Regions from separate parts of the Pseudoalteromonas sp. MMG005 genome, predicted to be linked through region 4. Evidence: predicted binding sites of a transcription regulator. Region 4 holds the regulator's gene; each other region holds the start of a gene.
The links. The regulator sigma-54, encoded in region 4, starts transcription at its own class of promoters, with help from an activator protein. The targets are predictions, from matches to a motif close to GTTGGCACGNNNNTNGNNT.
Positions count from the first base shown of each region.

Region 1: the regulator sigma-54 is predicted to act here: its motif matches at 2,241-2,259, upstream of J8M01_RS01065 (P-II family nitrogen regulator).
Region 2: the regulator sigma-54 is predicted to act here: its motif matches at 1,802-1,820, upstream of J8M01_RS07760 (LruC domain-containing protein).
Region 3: the regulator sigma-54 is predicted to act here: its motif matches at 1,987-2,005, upstream of flgJ (flagellar assembly peptidoglycan hydrolase FlgJ).

Region 1 is NZ_JAGJEK010000001.1:223,362-227,618, forward strand. Features, by position in the region: gene mrcB (penicillin-binding protein 1B) at 1-501, opposite strand, end outside; gene J8M01_RS01060 (ammonium transporter) at 621-1,850, opposite strand; gene J8M01_RS01065 (P-II family nitrogen regulator) at 1,861-2,199, opposite strand; gene J8M01_RS01070 (diguanylate cyclase) at 2,373-3,605, opposite strand; gene J8M01_RS01075 (carboxypeptidase) at 3,881-4,257, shown strand, end outside.
Region 2 is NZ_JAGJEK010000008.1:32,130-36,386, reverse strand. Features, by position in the region: gene J8M01_RS07760 (LruC domain-containing protein) at 1-1,764, opposite strand, end outside; gene J8M01_RS07755 (LysE family translocator) at 1,977-2,600, shown strand; gene J8M01_RS07750 (hypothetical protein) at 2,609-3,196, opposite strand; gene J8M01_RS07745 (MATE family efflux transporter) at 3,268-4,257, opposite strand, start outside.
Region 3 is NZ_JAGJEK010000014.1:74,119-78,375, reverse strand. Features, by position in the region: gene flgK (flagellar hook-associated protein FlgK) at 1-983, opposite strand, end outside; gene flgJ (flagellar assembly peptidoglycan hydrolase FlgJ) at 985-1,950, opposite strand; gene J8M01_RS12435 (flagellar basal body P-ring protein FlgI) at 2,054-3,148, opposite strand; gene flgH (flagellar basal body L-ring protein FlgH) at 3,161-3,844, opposite strand; gene flgG (flagellar basal-body rod protein FlgG) at 3,860-4,257, opposite strand, start outside.
Region 4 is NZ_JAGJEK010000020.1:72,346-76,602, forward strand. Features, by position in the region: gene lptA (lipopolysaccharide transport periplasmic protein LptA) at 1-369, shown strand, start outside; gene lptB (LPS export ABC transporter ATP-binding protein) at 373-1,098, shown strand; gene J8M01_RS16390 (RNA polymerase factor sigma-54) at 1,155-2,657, shown strand; gene hpf (ribosome hibernation promoting factor) at 2,686-2,973, shown strand; gene J8M01_RS16400 (PTS sugar transporter subunit IIA) at 2,976-3,428, shown strand; gene rapZ (RNase adapter RapZ) at 3,445-4,257, shown strand, end outside.

The DNA of each region.
Region 1 (4,257 bases), on a different contig from region 4:
TGCAAAGTTTAAAGTAAATATTTGTGCTTGCTCAGCACCATCATGGAAGTTAAACGTTCGTCGATGTACTTTAATCGTGCGGCCTTGTTGCACATACTGTCCAGTTCGATTGAGTCGATTAACATGCGAATAGTTAAGGCGCTTTAATTCCCATAAAACTTCGTCCTCTGATAAGTATTGGTCGGGATAAAACGTCATTGAACGCGCATAAACCTGCACCGGCAATTGCCATTTGTTCCCCTCGAACTGACGTGTAATCTTGGCATCTAAATACACGACATAAAACGCAACTATCACAATACACGCCAAACTGCCTTTCCAAACTAGATTCCAGATTGTTTTCAGAATGCGCTGTTTAATACGCTGTAATGTTGAGTGTTTAGAGGGCATTTTTGCCGCTTTTTTTCGAGGCTTTGCTTTTGTCGTTTTTACGTTTCTTTTACTGGGTGATTTAACTGTTTTATCAGTGCTTTTTTTAGAACCCGCGCTTTTTTCTGCCATGCCTACCGTACTAGAGGGAGCGTTAAATAGTGGATAAGCCTAGAGTACCTCAGATTAACCTGACCTGAAAGACACTGCGGGCCTAAAAGGCCCGTTATCTTGAGATACCGTGATGCAAGTTACTGTGAGCGAACACTCACAAACTCTGGGTAGGCGTCAATACCACAGTCATGCTGATCCATTCCATTGATTTCTTCTTCCTCTCCAACACGAATTCCTATCGTGCTCTTTAGTAAAGCCCATACTAAATACGACACAATAAATACAAACCCTAAAATACTTATTAAGCCAATAAACTGAATTCCAAACGTCGCATCTGAATTAGAAAGAGGAACTAACATAATACCTAACATGCCACATGTACCATGAACTGATATTGCACCAACAGGGTCGTCTACTTTTGCCTTATCTAAAAACACAATACTGAATACCACTAATGAACCACCCAATGCGCCTAACAGACAAGCCAGTAAAGGGGTCGGCGATGCTGGCTCGGCGGTAATAACAACCAAACCTGCCAAGGCACCATTTAACACCATCGTTAGGTCCGCTTTTCGCCATAATGCCTTACACACTAGTAGTGCTGCAATCGCGCCAGTTGCAGCAGCTGCATTTGTATTAAGCAAAATTTGGCTAACCGCAATCGCATTATTTTTATCTGCGATGAATAACTGTGAGCCACCATTAAAACCAAACCAACCCATCCATAAAATAAAGGTACCCAATGTTGCTAGTGGCATATTTGAGCCCGGTATAGGGTAAATCTCACCGTTTTTACCATATTTACCTTTTCTTGCGCCTAACAATAATACCCCCGCTAATGCAGCTGCTGCTCCGGCTCCATGAACAATAGCCGAGCCAGCAAAATCTACGAACCCTAAGTTAGATAAAAACCCTCCCCCCCAAGTCCAATAGCCTTCAACTGGATAGATAAAGCCTGTCAGCACCACCGTAAATGCAAGAAATGCCCATAATTTCATACGTTCAGCAACAGCACCCGATACAATAGACATCGCGGTCGCAACAAACACCACCTGAAAAAAGAAGTCGGCCTCTAAAGCATGATCTGCTTCAGCGCTCGCAGCACCAATTAAAGCACCAAAGCTAGGCACTACCCCACCCTCCGTGTTACCGACATACATAATATTGTACCCAATCAATAAAAACATGGTGCATGCTATGGCATATAATGCAATATTCTTGGTCAAGATCTCTGTGGTGTTCTTAGAGCGGACTAAGCCAGCTTCGAGCATGGCAAAGCCAGCAGCCATCCACATCACCAGTACCCCTGAAATTAAAAAGTAAAATGTATTTAGCGAAAATTTAAGTTCTATAATTGCGTTTTCCATAGTTTGGTCCTCAAATAGCTTCTTCGTCTAATTCACCAGTACGGATCCGCACAATCTGATCTAGTTCGTATACAAATATTTTTCCATCACCTATTTTCCCTGTATGAGCAGCCCGTGTAAGTACATCAACAACACGTTGTGTATTTTCGCTGTGTGTTGCAATCTCTAGTTTAATTTTAGGAATAAAATCAACCTGATATTCAGCACCTCGATAGAGCTCAGTATGTCCTCGCTGTCGGCCAAAGCCTTTTACATCAATGACAGTCATCCCTTCCACCCCCAGATCTGCCAGCGCTTCTCGTACTTCATCCAATTTAAATGGTTTTATTATTGCACTTATCATTTTCATTGTTAGTCCCCTTAGGACAGGCTTATCCTGTAGTGACAACAATCCAACCTTCATGCCAATAATTTTTTGTTTTTTATTTCATTAAGTTAACTATCGAGGGAATATGATTTGCATAAAAAATGCACCAGTAAGGTGCATTATTAAGATCGCTGGGCTGAACTGGTGCGTACAGATTAACTGTTCACTACAACACAATTACGCTGCTGGGCCTTAGCTTGATACAAGGCTTTATCCGCAGCACGCATGATTTGGCTTAATGAGCCATAATTACAAAAAGCCAAACCTATACTGACAGTACAAAATAGGGTTTCATCATTAATGTCAAACTCTGTTTTTGCCAACCTATGACGAAAATCATTCATCGCTTGCTCTGCAACTTGCATATTATTCCCAGGTAAAACAACAGCAAACTCCTCGCCACCAATTCGCGCCACCGTACAATGGTTAAATGCACTTTTTAATAAGTCTGCAACTTGAGTTAAAATTGAATCTCCGCCCTCATGACCATATTTATCATTAATGCTTTTAAATAAGTCTAAATCAAGTAACGCTAAAATATATTGCTCAGGTTTAGATTTAAATAACTTTTCCGCTTGTTGACAAAAGAACCGACGGTTATAAAGCCCTGTTAAATAATCACGGTGTGCATATTCTTTTATCTCAGCAATTAAATTTAGCTGCTCCATTGTTTGCATAATGCGGCAATGGAACTCTTCATTCATAAAAGGTTTTGCTAAGAAATCATTAGCACCAAATTTAATAAATTTAGCCGAGAGACCATGACTGCCCGCACCTGATAAACCGATTATGGCCAATTCATCACGTCCACGGCTATTACGAATAGCTTTCACTAATTCAAAACCATCCATCGTTGGCATCGCATAATCCGTAAGCAGTAACTTAATGTCATAGTCTTCTTTAAGCATATGCAAAGCTTGCTCACCATCTTGTGCTTCGAGTACAGTAAACAGTTGCTTTTCCAGCATCTGCCTCATAACTGCCCGGCTGATCATTGAATCATCTGCGACCAACGCCTTGCATCCTTGATTACGTAACAAGCGCGAAACCAGTTTAACGGCGTAAAGGTATGAGTCTCGGTTATCTTTGATTACATAATCAACCACACCCAGTTCTAGCATTTGTTGGCGACTATATTCGTCAATTTTAGACGTTAAAACCACGGTAGGTACATTTTGTCTTAATGTCAGTTGAACAACCTCTCCATCCATCGCATCTGGTAATGTGAGATCCACTAACGCCAATGTATATTGATGTTGGTTTAAATATTCTTGGCTTTCTTTTAAAGACCAAGCAAAATCTATCTCAACCTCTAAATATAGGCTGGCCAAATGACGCAGAACTTGCTGCACCACTTTACTGTCTTCAACAATTAACACTCTTTGCATGGGAATGAGGCTCTATTACTACTAAGAGAAACTTAACGGATCAAGAATTTAAGAAAATAAATACTTTAATACGACATAATTAAGTCGTAAATATACGCGATTTTTGTTACAAAAAAAACCACAAATACGTTACAAACTACAATCAATTGAGCATTTTTAACTAGTCTTATTTTATTACTTACAACAATCTCATTGAGCACACCATTAAACTCAAATCCTTTGCAATAATGGCCCAAACCTTATTTAATAGATCAATTGTGAAAAGTAGGACTGATATGAAACTCATTAAAGCATTGGTGCTTATCGTCACCTTTATTAGCACAGTGGCATCAGCCACTGAAAATAGCAGAGCTATTGATGTTGATAGCCATATTATTACTAAACATAAAGCGACTATTAATAATCAAAAAATAAATTATACGGTTAACACTGGCACCCAGCCAGTGTGGAATACACAAGGTCATCCCATTGCAACATTACATTATACCTACTACAAAAAAGACAAGGTAAAAGATGACAGTAAACGCCCGCTATTAATTTCATTCAACGGCGGGCCGGGCTCTGCATCTGTTTGGATGCACATCGCTTATACAGGGCCAAGAGTTCTAAAAATAGATAATGAAGGGTACCCAGTGCAGCCATATGGCTTACA
Region 2 (4,257 bases), on a different contig from region 4:
GCTGCCATTTTGGCAGTTTGCTTCCGTTCTAAAGTACTGACATCCACTATTTTTCTGAACATAATCCCAAACATCTTCCATTACAATAATAATGGCATCTGAGCGGTTCGCCTCTAGAGGAGAGTTTTCTTGCACAACGCCATCAATGGTGAAACTAATATTGGCCTCATCGACTTCGGATCGAGCTACTCTGCGCTGTGTTGAGGCATTGATTTGATCATAAAGCCTGACAGCGAAGCCATTGTGGTAAGTTGCCCCAACGCCGACAATTTCACCTTCAATACGATACCCAACTATTGCCCCATTTTCTTTATAGCGTGTGCTTCTAAAGTGCATCACTAAATCGTTAAAGTCATAGTCCCCAGCAAAAGGCCATTTATCTTCATACGACAGGGTTACCCAGTCACTTTCACTTGGATACGCATCGCTTGCATAGGTGGTAATTTCATAATCTTCAACTTCTCCTCCTGAAACGCCACCGGTTGCACTGATGTTTGACGCTTCTGTGCCATCTGTGACGCGAAACCGTGCCCATGTATTGCCTTCTAATGTGGTTTCAGGAACAGCAATCAGCAAACTGTTATCGCCTGCATTGATGGCGACTTTATCTAGAGCAACTTCGTCAGACGAGAAAACCTGATCTTGGTTCCAGTCGACCCACGCGTACAAGTAACTATTTTGAGAGGCGGTTACAATGACTTGTGTCGTTTGCCCGCCAACAAAATCAGTAACAAAAGCAACGCCATCATCAGAGTTATCAATAGGTTCAGCCGCTAAATCAGCTGCAGTATTTATGTTTTCACCATCCACGCTGGCACCCAAGTAAACAAGGTTTTGGCCATCATCATTTGGGTCATATAAGTGACGGGGTCCACTGTCGGCAAGCGTGGTAGCATAGCCATTGGGGGCATCTCCAAAGTCGATTGAATTATCAGTTACTTTTACTTCAGCAATAGCGCAGCGAGCACCGTCATTTTGTGATGACTTAGGACCACTGGTAAACACCGCCGCGGTTGGTGTGTATCCAACAACTGGACTCGTAGATAAATCTATCTTATGAATTTTACCGCTTTTGTTGTTACTCGCATAAAACTGCCCGTTCACATCAAAGTATGCTGCGCCGAACGCACCACTGTCACCTGACGTGTCTAATTGGGTTATAAGCGTGGTGGTTGCATTATCGACGTTTATTTCATGTAAGTTGCCGTTTGATTCCATCGCATACAGTAGATTACTATTTGGATGAAATGCAAAATCAAAGATATTGAGGTTCCAGTTTTCACTATCAGTGTAGTGTATAGAATTAATGGTCTGAGTTAAGTCGTCATTAAGTGGAATTTTATATAATCCAAACTTAGGAGTATAAACGAAATAAAAGGCTTCTTGGCTGGCACCTGTACCCGTGACTTGAATATCACCGACGTAAAAATTGGTATCCGGTAGTCCAGTTACATCAAGTTCGGTCATATTATAATCATCACCAATTTGCACAACGCTTCCTGGTGATTGCTTACTATATCCATACATATATTGATCTTTATAATTAAACCCAACAGCGTTGACGCTTGAAGTATTGGCTGCGCCTTCACGTGTTAGGCTGGCTGCGATGGTGGTGGCTTTTGCTGAAACTAAGTCAATACCATAGAGTTTTGCGACAGAGTCTTGCATTAAAAACGCTTTACTCGGACAGTTTTCGAATGGGCCAGCAAACACACTCCCAGAAGAGCATAATATACACAAGGACGCGATAGACGTTAATTTCATAATGAGGAACCAATTTAAAAGGTAGATATATTATTGAAAGCATGAGCTGTTCCAATATTTAATTTATTGATATTTAAGAATTTAAATTGCTTTTTTGTGCTGAACTTTTGCATCTTGCAATTATTTGTTTGCAATTTGCGAGTGAAATTCAATTTTCTGATTGGTCGTAATCCGTTATTATGTGACTTTTTTAAGCTGTGATGAGGTATGAAGTGGAATTAACAACCTGGTTAAGTTTGGCGTTTATTTGTATGGTTGGAGCGATGTCGCCAGGGCCGAGTTTAGCCGTCGTTTTACGTCATTCTCTCTATAACAGTGCTACACATGGTATTGTGGCAAGTGTGAGCCATGGTTTAGGTGTTGGACTTTATGCTGGACTATCGTTAGCTGGATTAGCCAGCTTGATCAATCATTTCCCTATAGTATATCAAGCGCTTGTTTATGGTGGTGCCGGGTATTTGGCTTATATGGGGCTGCGTATATTGATGAATAAATCCTCCGGTATAAACGTATCTGAACAAGGGGGAATAAACACGTTCAAGCAAGCTGCACAAGATGGTTTTGCCATTGCGTTTTTAAATCCAAAGTTAGCGATATTTTTTGTCGCACTGTTTTCTCAGTTTATAGATCCGCAAGCAATGACCATCCAAGTGGCCTTGATCATGTGTGCAACTGTGTTACTAATTGACACGGCCTGGTATTTTGTTGTTTCGGTGGGGGCAGCTAAAGCCAGAGATAAATTTGACTTGACGAAAAAGCAGTCGTCCATTGATAAGATCTTAGGAGTTGCTTTCTTATTGTTAGCATTGCGAGTGGTCATCGAGCAATTTGTATAGTTGCGAACTTATTCAGGATGCACTTGATTGTAATACTCGAAAATTTCTTGCTTTAAGTGTATTAGCCCATCATGTATGTTCATTATCTCAAGCGCGATAGCGGTGTCGTTAATGACCCGATTACTGGTAACATCAAATTTAGCTATATTTCCTTGAGATAAAATGAGTGTGACTTTGCTGTTATCCAAGTATTCGGCCAACTTAGTCGCGTTATATGGGAAGGTACGTATAACAAGACCAGATAAAGACAAAGAAAGGACTTTAAATGAGAATCCTAATTTTGTTGCCCGTAGTTGTACGCCAGTTAACTTTTCTGTTCGCCAATGCCTGTGATTTGAGTTTGTGTCAAAAATACTTGGTAGTCCGCAGCTAAAAGTGGGATTGTTTTTACCTTTCGTTTCTATATGGGCTGGAAAATACATAATTTGGGAGTTTATTTTTGCGAGTAATTGCAGATCGCTTGCTTGGGTGAGTGTTGTCATCCACTGTTGTAACTGAGCCGTCTCAATATCGGAGAGTTGAATATCTAGTTGCGCGGTACTGTCTTGTTGCAGTACCTGAGTTATAAAATTTGATTCTTCTGATGTAAGCTTCATGGCTAATATTTACCGCTAGATTGTGCACCAGAGTAAATTATGCACAATCTATACCGACAAATATTACGGCGTTAAGTCAGTATTTTTACCTTACTAAATAGCCGACGTTTGAGCGTGAGTTGTAAAAAAGTGAAGCTAATAAGTGCTTGAAAGAAAACAGTTGCAGCAGATAAAAGCCATATTGTTGTGGTTGTTATCGTTGCTTGAGAAGTAAAATATACCAGCAGTATACTGAAACTCCCCACTCTTAAAAAAGTGCTTAAGAGTGCTGGCCAAGTATTGCCAAACGCTTGAAACATCGCTGAACATGAAAACACTAAACCAGCGGGCACAAAATTAAACCCAACATAGCTTAGAAATGTCGCGGCCACAGCTATAACCTCAGGGTCATTGCTAAAAGGTGTAAAAAAGATCTCAGGCATTAAAATACACGGAATGGCCAGTAAAAACATTAGTGATGTTGTGGCAAGTGTGGTTGTTTTGTAAGTGGTGTAAACACGTTTCATTTTACCTGCGGCATAATTTTGAGCAGCAATAGCAGGTGCCGCAAATGCAATGGCCATCACAGGTAAAAATAAAGATTGCATAATGCGGATCCCAAGACCAAACCCTGCTTGTTCATCAGTGCCTAATTGACTTAGTGCCCAATAAATAATCGCCATATAGAGGAATGTTAGCATGAACTCACTCCCTGCCGGACCTCCTATTTTAAGTAATGATTTTAATGTCTTAGTGTCATTCTTTATTAAATTAGGGGCCAGTTTAAGTAGTCCTGGAGTACGCTTAATATAAAAAATAGTCATAATAAGGCCACTAATCGTCGCAATAGAGCTTGCTAGGCCTGCCCCAGCTACGTGCATACCGCTAAACAGGCCAATGCCCGTAATGAGTACTGGTGACAGCACCATATTCAGTAGCAAGGCGACCATTTGAATGACCATAAAAGGTTTTACGAGCCCAGCACCACGCATAGAGGCTGAGATAACCGTTAATATAAACTGCAATGCTAACGCTGGAATAAACCAATATAGGTAACTCAATCCGGTTACTGCAATATCATT
Region 3 (4,257 bases), on a different contig from region 4:
GCCGTAGTCGTTGGAATTTTAAATAGCTCACCGCCTAAATTGCCATCTAAATCCATGCCTTTTTTGTTTTGCTCATTAAATGCGTCAGCCAATGCAATCCCTATTTGACCCAACTGGTTTTGCGCTGGCTGTAATATTTCATCTCTAAATGCCAGCAAACCACCAATTTTTCCCTTTAATGTACTCGAATTGACCTCAAGCGCTACAGCTTGGCCATCTTTAACGTCCAATTTTAAATCTCGTACATTCGGGTCAGGATCCCCTGCAAGTGAAAACGCATTAAATGTACCGTTTTCCATCACTAACGCTTGGCCGGAACCTAAAAACACGAGCTTTTCACCATTAGGACCATCTAATGTTTCAATATCCACCAGCTCCGCTAAATCACTGATTGCTTGGTCCCGCTCATTTAATACTGAACTCGACGCTTTCGTACCTGTTGGGGTATTTAACGATGCAACTTGTGCATTTAAATCGCTGACCTTCTGTATTAGGTTGTTCGCTTCATTTGCAAACAGGTCAAGCTGTTGATTAACAATATTACCTTGATCAAATACAATGCCAGACAACCTATCCATTTGCTCCGTCAAGTTCTCTGCATCGGTTAAAAATAAACCACGGGTTACTCTTGAAGATGGTTGATTCATTGCTTCTTGTAAATTATTAAACAGAGAATTAATACTCTTATTTAAGCTATTTGAGTCTTCGGCAAACAATGTATCGACACGAGAGGCCTCGGTGACAAATTGTTCATAATACGTTTTATTAGAAATATCACGATTCAACTGTTTCTGCGCAAACTCATTAATTAAACGAACCGTTTCACCACGACCGACTTGATTGCCAACCATAGTCGAATGCTCAGTACGCTCACGGATATACCCTTTGGTATTCAGGTTGGAAATATTCTTACTCGTGGTCTGTAACAGCTCAGTGCTGGCTCTAATTCCACTGGTTCCAATATTCATTAGATTGAACGACATCTTAATTCACTCCCTTTCGAACCAACGATGTAAGCATTTCTTTTAAGTCGCTACGTTGTAGTACATTCTTTATTTTGGCTGCATATTGTGGGTCAGTGGCGTAACCTGCATCTTGTAAGGCTGATAAATATTGCTCGGGTTGCGCTACTTTTTTTAATGCGTCTTGATAACGAGGGTTTCCTTGTAAGAAATCCACGTAATCATTCATGCTGTCTTTTATTGTGTCGTAGGCACGAAAACTCGCTTGTTTTTTCACTGGCAAACCATCTTCAAACTCTAAAGTCAGTTTTTTGGCACTTTGACCTTGCCACGCTTTGTCTGACTTTATATTAAATAAATTGTTACTACTCGAACCATCTGCTTTAGCAATGATATGTTTCCCCCACCCAGTCTCTAATGCGGCTTGAGCAACCATTACAGCTGGATTAAGCCCTATTTTCTTAGCTGCTGTTTTTGCGTGTTCCCACATAGTTGATACGAAAGACTCTGGATCGTTAAATGATGCACTTTCGCTTGTAGTAGATGAGGTCGCGTTCACATGCGAAGGTTGCTTATCGAGTAACTCCCCTGTAGCACGTCTGTCACTATCAAAATCAGCACCTGTACGTAATACTGACGCCGGCGTATAACCCTGTGCATTGGGTGATAACTGCTGAACAATTAAGTCTGCCAGCCCCAAACTGCCTTTACTGGACAAATCCATTGATAATTGCTGATCATGCATTTCTTCAAAAAATTTAACGCCGCTAGAGTTAAAAGGGCTATTTTTATCTTCCATCGCCTCATTCGCTTTGCGCATACTTTTCATCAACATTTGGGTGAAAATTGATTCAAATTGTTGTGCCGCTTTTTTTAGCGCTTCATCAGAGGCGTTTGGATCGCCACCGCTTTTCAGTGCATCTTTTCTCAAGCTATTTAAATCGCTCAAATCAAAGAAATTCTGCTTTTCTAACGGATTTGTATTCATCGGCTTAATGACACTTAACTATTCATAATACTTAACAAGCAAGATTCAAGCCAATAAAAAGCCCTAACTAATTAGGGCTAATATATTAATTAATAGTGATTTTTTAAATGACAACTAATTGACCATTTATTGCACCAGCTTCCTTTAGTGCTTCTAGAATAGCCATTAAATCGCCAGGAGCTGCGCCTACTTCATTAATAGCTCGCACTAAATCATCTAGACTAATGCCTGGGTCAAACACAAAAGCACGAGAATCGTCCGTATCTACGTCAATAATACTTTGCCTAGTGACAACGGTTTCCCCTTCCGCCAAAGGCTGAGGCTGATTGACATTTTGTTGTTCAGCAATTGTCACTGTCAAACCACCATGTGTAATTGCTGCTGGCTGTAATTTGACATTTTTACCTATCACTATGGTACCTGTGCGAGAATTTACGATAATTTTTGCACTTGTATCTGCTGGTTTAAACTCCAGATTTTCTAGAGTCGATAAATAAGAAACTCGCTGTGACGGGTCTCTTGGTGCGATTACACGTACAGATGCCGCATCCATCGGTTTAGCACTATTAGGACCCACCAAATTATTGATTGTATCAGCCAGACGCTTAGCAGTTGTAAAATCAGGGCTATTCAAATTAAAAGTGATAAAATCACCTTGTGTAAATGGGCTTTTAACTTCACGTTCAACAGTTCCTCCATTTGGCACTCGACCAACGGTGGGCGTATTAATGACCACCCTGCTGCCATCTAAGCCTTCGGCACCAAGACCACCAACAATCATACTTCCCTGAGCAATAGCATATACATTGCCATCCACCCCTTTTAAAAAGGTTTGTAATAGCGTACCTCCCCGTAAACTGCCCGCACTGCCAATTGAAGACACCGTTACATCAATCGTTTGACCCGGCTTAGTAAAAGGGGGCAAATCAGCATGAACCGCAACAGCCGCTACGTTCTTTATTTTTGGTTTCAAAGAAGACGGCAAAGTAATGCCGAAACCACTTAACATTGCTTTAAAGCTTTGTTCTGTAAAACGACTTGATTCACCCGTACCAGGCAAACCCACAACCAAGCCATAGCCGACTAATTGGTTAGAGCGAACGCCTTGCACCATACTTATATCCTTGACCCGTTCAGCCTTCGCTATTGGTACTAGCGTTATCAGTAATACAGATAAGAATAGATGACATAGTTTCATAATATTTGTGCCCTAAAATGGTAGCAACGTACTCATAAAGAATTGAGTTAACCAGCCTGAACTTTGTGCTTCTTGGCCTTGCCCCTTCCCTGAATACTGAATACGGGCATTCGCAATGCGATTTGACTCAACCGTATTGTCCGCAGCAACATCTGCTGCTCGAACGAGACCTTCGAGGCGGATAAACTCCTCCCCTGTATTTAAAGTCAGCCACTTTTCTCCTCGAATCACCAAATTACCATTGGGTAACACCCGCGTCACATTGACAGAAATGTTACCAAACAAACTGTTTGATTGATTTGCTTTACTGTCACCTTTAAAGGATGACTCGGACCCTAAACCAAATTGAATATTATCTCCGCCAATATTTACCGGCGTACCATTAAAGCCTAATACCGGATCTAGTTTTAAATCCGTTTCTTTATCGGTTTCACTGTTCGCTGCTTTAGATGCTTGTGTTGACTCTCTTAGTACAACAGTAATGATATCGCCTGTGCGTAGCGCTTTCTTATCTGCATATAAATCATTCGAACGATTTGGATTAAATAATGACCCAGTCGCAACGACTTGCTCTAAATCTTGTTCTGGATACATAGGTGCATAATAAGGGTCATCACGCACAACCTCACTATTTTGTGTCGACACGCAACCAGAAAGCAAAATCAATGCCGCCACAATCATACATAAAGCACGCATACAACCTCCTAAAATTTATAACTGTTGATTGATATAACTCAGCATCTCATCCACTGAAGAAATCACTTTTGAGTTCATTTCATAGACTCGCTGGGTTTCAATTAAGTTGACCAACTCTTCAGTCACATTGACATTAGATGTCTCCAGTGCTCCTTGCACTATAGAACCTAACCCATCCGCACCTGGATTCCCTTGCACTGGTGCTCCACTCACCGCTGTTTCCGTATATAAATTCTGACCCATTGGCTCTAAACCAGATGGGTTAATAAAGTCACTTATAACTAATTGCCCAATAACCGTATTTTGTGCTTGCCCTGCGACTCTCACTGATACTTCGCCGTCTTGTGAGATTGTGATCGACTTAGCATCATCTGGCACATTCATTTCTGGTTGCACAGGGAAACCTGCACCTG
Region 4 (4,257 bases):
GTTGAAATTATACATGGTAATAGACAAATTAACGCTGATCGCCTAGAAGTGCATAGACGGGCTGAATTAGGAGAAAATAAACAACTGCTTGTCGCTACAGGTAATCCAGCGCGTTTTACCGAGACACAAGCTGATGGCACCGTATTAAGTGCCACGGCGAGTGAGGTTCGATATGATGTAGCGAATAAAAAGCTGACAATCAAAGGTGATGCAGAAATTAACCAAGCAGGCCAAATCATAAAAGCACAATCCATAATTTACGATATGGATAAACAATTAATAAATGCTGAAAAAGGTAATGAAAATACTGGCCGAGTGCACACAATTCTAGTCCCAGAAAAAAAATCGAATAAAGAACAAGGCAAATAATAAATGAGTACTTTGACTGCAACCGCTTTGGCTAAAAGCTACAAAGGACGACAAGTCGTAAAAAATGTCAGCCTTGCCGTCGAGGCAGGCAGTATTGTTGGCTTGCTAGGCCCCAACGGGGCAGGTAAAACGACCAGTTTTTATATGATTGTTGGATTAGTGCCAAGCGATAACGGTACCGTAACCATTGATGACCACGATATCACCCTGTTACCGATGCACAGTCGAGCAAGGCTAGGCATAGGTTATTTACCGCAAGAATCTTCCATCTTTCGAAAGTTAACCGTTTACCAGAACTTAATGGCTATTTTAGAAACTCGTAATGAACTGAGTAAACCTGATCGAGAGCAAATTCTTAATGAATTATTAGATGAATTCAACATCCAACATATACGTACAAGTCAAGGTATGGCATTGTCAGGAGGTGAACGTCGAAGAGTCGAAATTGCTCGCGCTTTAGCCGCAAACCCAAAATTTATCCTGTTAGATGAGCCTTTTGCTGGTGTTGACCCAATTTCGGTGTTAGATATAAAGAAAATTATCGAACATTTAAAAAAACGCGGTATAGGTGTTCTGATCACAGATCATAATGTACGAGAAACACTTGATGTGTGCGAAAAAGCATACATAGTTTCACATGGTGAATTAATTGCATCAGGTACTCCAGAACACGTGCTAGCCGATCAAACTGTTCGAGATGTCTACCTAGGTGAACAATTCAGGCTATAGTTATAGTATCTAGGTAATTTTAATAATTGATTAATAGAAAGGATTGTTAGAGATACATGAGGCAATCGTTACAGCTGCGCATGGGTCAGCAATTAACCATGACACCCCAATTACAACAGGCTATCCGCTTGTTGCAATTGAGCACGCTAGATCTCCAACAAGAAATCCAAGAAGCCTTGGACAGCAACCCATTACTGGAAGTTGAAGAATCAGAGCATGAAAACGACAACGAAAATATAGAAAAAGAACATAAAGAGCTCTCGAAAGAAGAATCTAATTCAGACAGTATTGAAGAAGCTCCAGTCAGTGACTATGAGCTTGATGCAGACGCGGCTATGAGTAAAGACACTGTTAGCGAAGAACTTGCGATGGATGTCACATGGGATGAATACATGAGTGCTGCACCAGCAACAAGCAGCGGCCCTATGCCTGAAGACGAAAACATGTACCAAGGCGCAACCACCGAATCGCTCCATGAATACTTAATGTGGCAACTAGAACTGACCCCGTTTAGTGATACTGATAGAGGGATCGCTGTCGCCATTGTGGAAGCCGTGGATGATGGTGGTTTATTAACCTTATCGACCGATGAAATCTTAGAAAGCCTTAATGACGAGAGTTCAGAAGATGCCATTGAACTTGATGAAATTGAGGCTGTCCTGAAACGCATTCAATTATTTGACCCCGTCGGCATTGCTGCTCGTAGCTTGCAAGAATGTTTATGTATCCAGCTTAATCAGTTTGATAAAAGTACACCTTGGCTGGAGCATACTAAACACGTGCTCACCGAACACATTGACTTACTTGCAAGTCGAGACTATCGAACGCTCATGAAAAAGACTAAGCTGAAAGAGTCCGATTTAAAAGAAGTTATGACTCTAATACACAGCTTAAATCCAAAACCTGCGGCCAGTATCATCCGCGAAGAGTCTGAATATGTCATACCTGATGTCTCTGTGAAAAAAGTGAAAGGCCGATGGTTAGTTGAATTAAACCCTGATTCAATGCCGAAAATTAGAGTCAATGATCACTATGCGGCGATGTCTCGTTCAATGAAATCAAGCACTGATAGTCAATTTATTCGCTCGCATTTACAAGAAGCTAAATGGTTTATTAAAAGCTTAGAAAGCCGCAATGATACGTTAATGAAAGTAACTAATTGCATTGTGCAGCAACAACAGGCATTCTTTGAACATGGCCCTGAAGCAATGAAACCTATGGTGCTAAATGATGTGGCTGAAATGGTAGAGATGCATGAATCCACTATTTCACGTGTCACAACACAAAAATATATGCACACACCTAGGGGCATTTTTGAGTTGAAATATTTCTTCTCGAGCCATGTGAGTACCGAAAACGGAGGTGAATGCTCTTCCACAGCGATTAGAGCATTGATCAAAAAGCTCATTGCCGCCGAAAATACTGCTAAGCCATTAAGTGATAGCAAAATTGCGGATATATTGGCAGAGCAAGGAATCAAAGTGGCCCGACGTACGATAGCAAAATATCGGGAGTCGTTAGCCATTCCACCGTCGAATCAGCGTAAAAGCTTGATATAAGACGTAATACCAAAGAAGGAAAATGCTTATGCAACTAAATTTAACTGGTCGTCACGTAGAAGTAACTGAATCACTAAGAGACTATGTCAACACCAAGTTTGCGAAGCTAGAAAGGCACTTTGATCATATCAATAATGTGCATGTGATTTTAGATGTTGAAAAACTCGTACAAAAAGCCGAAGCGACCTTACACTTAAGCGGAGCAGAAGTATTTGCCTCTACCGAGCATCAAGATATGTATGCTGCTATTGATGGTTTGGTTGACAAGCTAGACAGACAAGTAATCAAACACAAAGAAAAGCTTACTCGACATTAACCATGAAACTTAGCTCAATAATCAACAAGGACTGCAGTAAAGCTGCGGTCCTTTTTAATAGCAAAAAACGTATTCTCGAATACGTTAGCGAACTTACACATGAACAGTTACCCCACCTAGAACAGCATGATGTTTTATCTGCGCTCATGTCACGAGAGAAGCTAGGCAGTACTGGAATTGGTAAAGGCATCGCTATTCCACATGGCAGAATGCAAGGTATCGAACAAGTTTTTGCGATGATATTAGTTAGTAAAAAATCGGTTCCATTCGATGCCATAGACAATCGTCCAGTCGATATTTTTGTTGCACTCATTGTACCTGAAGGTGATAATCAACAGCATCTGAAAACACTCGCTGCAATTGCTGAAAGCTTAAAAGATAAAGAGTTCTGTAAGCAATTGAGACATGCCAGCAATGATACCGAGCTCTATAGTATTATTAAGGCTCAAGATTAGTAAATAGGGGATAATTGTGGAATTAATCATTATTAGTGGTCGCTCTGGTTCTGGGAAGTCCGTTGCATTAAGAGTGTTAGAAGATTTAGGCTACTATTGTGTTGACAATATTCCGGTCAATTTACTTCCGTCTTTGGTTAGAAGCGTGTCTGAGAGCTATGACAAAATTGCAGTCAGTATTGATGTGCGTAACTTGCCAAAACAACAGCAAGAGTTCAACGATATTCTTGAGTATTTACCAGGGTTTGCTAATCCGATATTATTTTACTTGGACAGTGATGATCAAACATTGATCAAACGCTTTTCTGAAACTCGCAGGCTACACCCACTCTCTATAAATAACTTACCGTTAGATCTAGCCATTAAAGAAGAAAAGCAGCTATTGGATGTACTGATCACCAGTGCCGATGTATTTATTGATACAACCGACCTCAGTGTCCACCAGTTAGCTGAATCTATCCGTGAGCGGATTTTAGGTAAAAAAGATAAACAACTAATTATTACCTTTTTATCTTTTGGCTTTAAACACGGCATGCCAAAAGATGCTGATTATGTGTTTGATGCACGCTTCCTGCCTAACCCTCATTGGGAACCAGAACTAAAACCACTAACGGGCTTAGATCAACCCGTTCAAGAGTATTTAGCTGGGCATAGCATCGTACAAAAATTCACTTGGCAAATTCAAACTTTTGTACAAACGTGGTTACCTCATCTTGAACGTAATAACCGCAGTTATCTTACCATCGCTATCGGCTGTACAGGCGGGCAACATCGCTCTGTGTATTTAGCGCAAACAATTGGAGAAAGTTTTCAACGATCTCATCCAAAT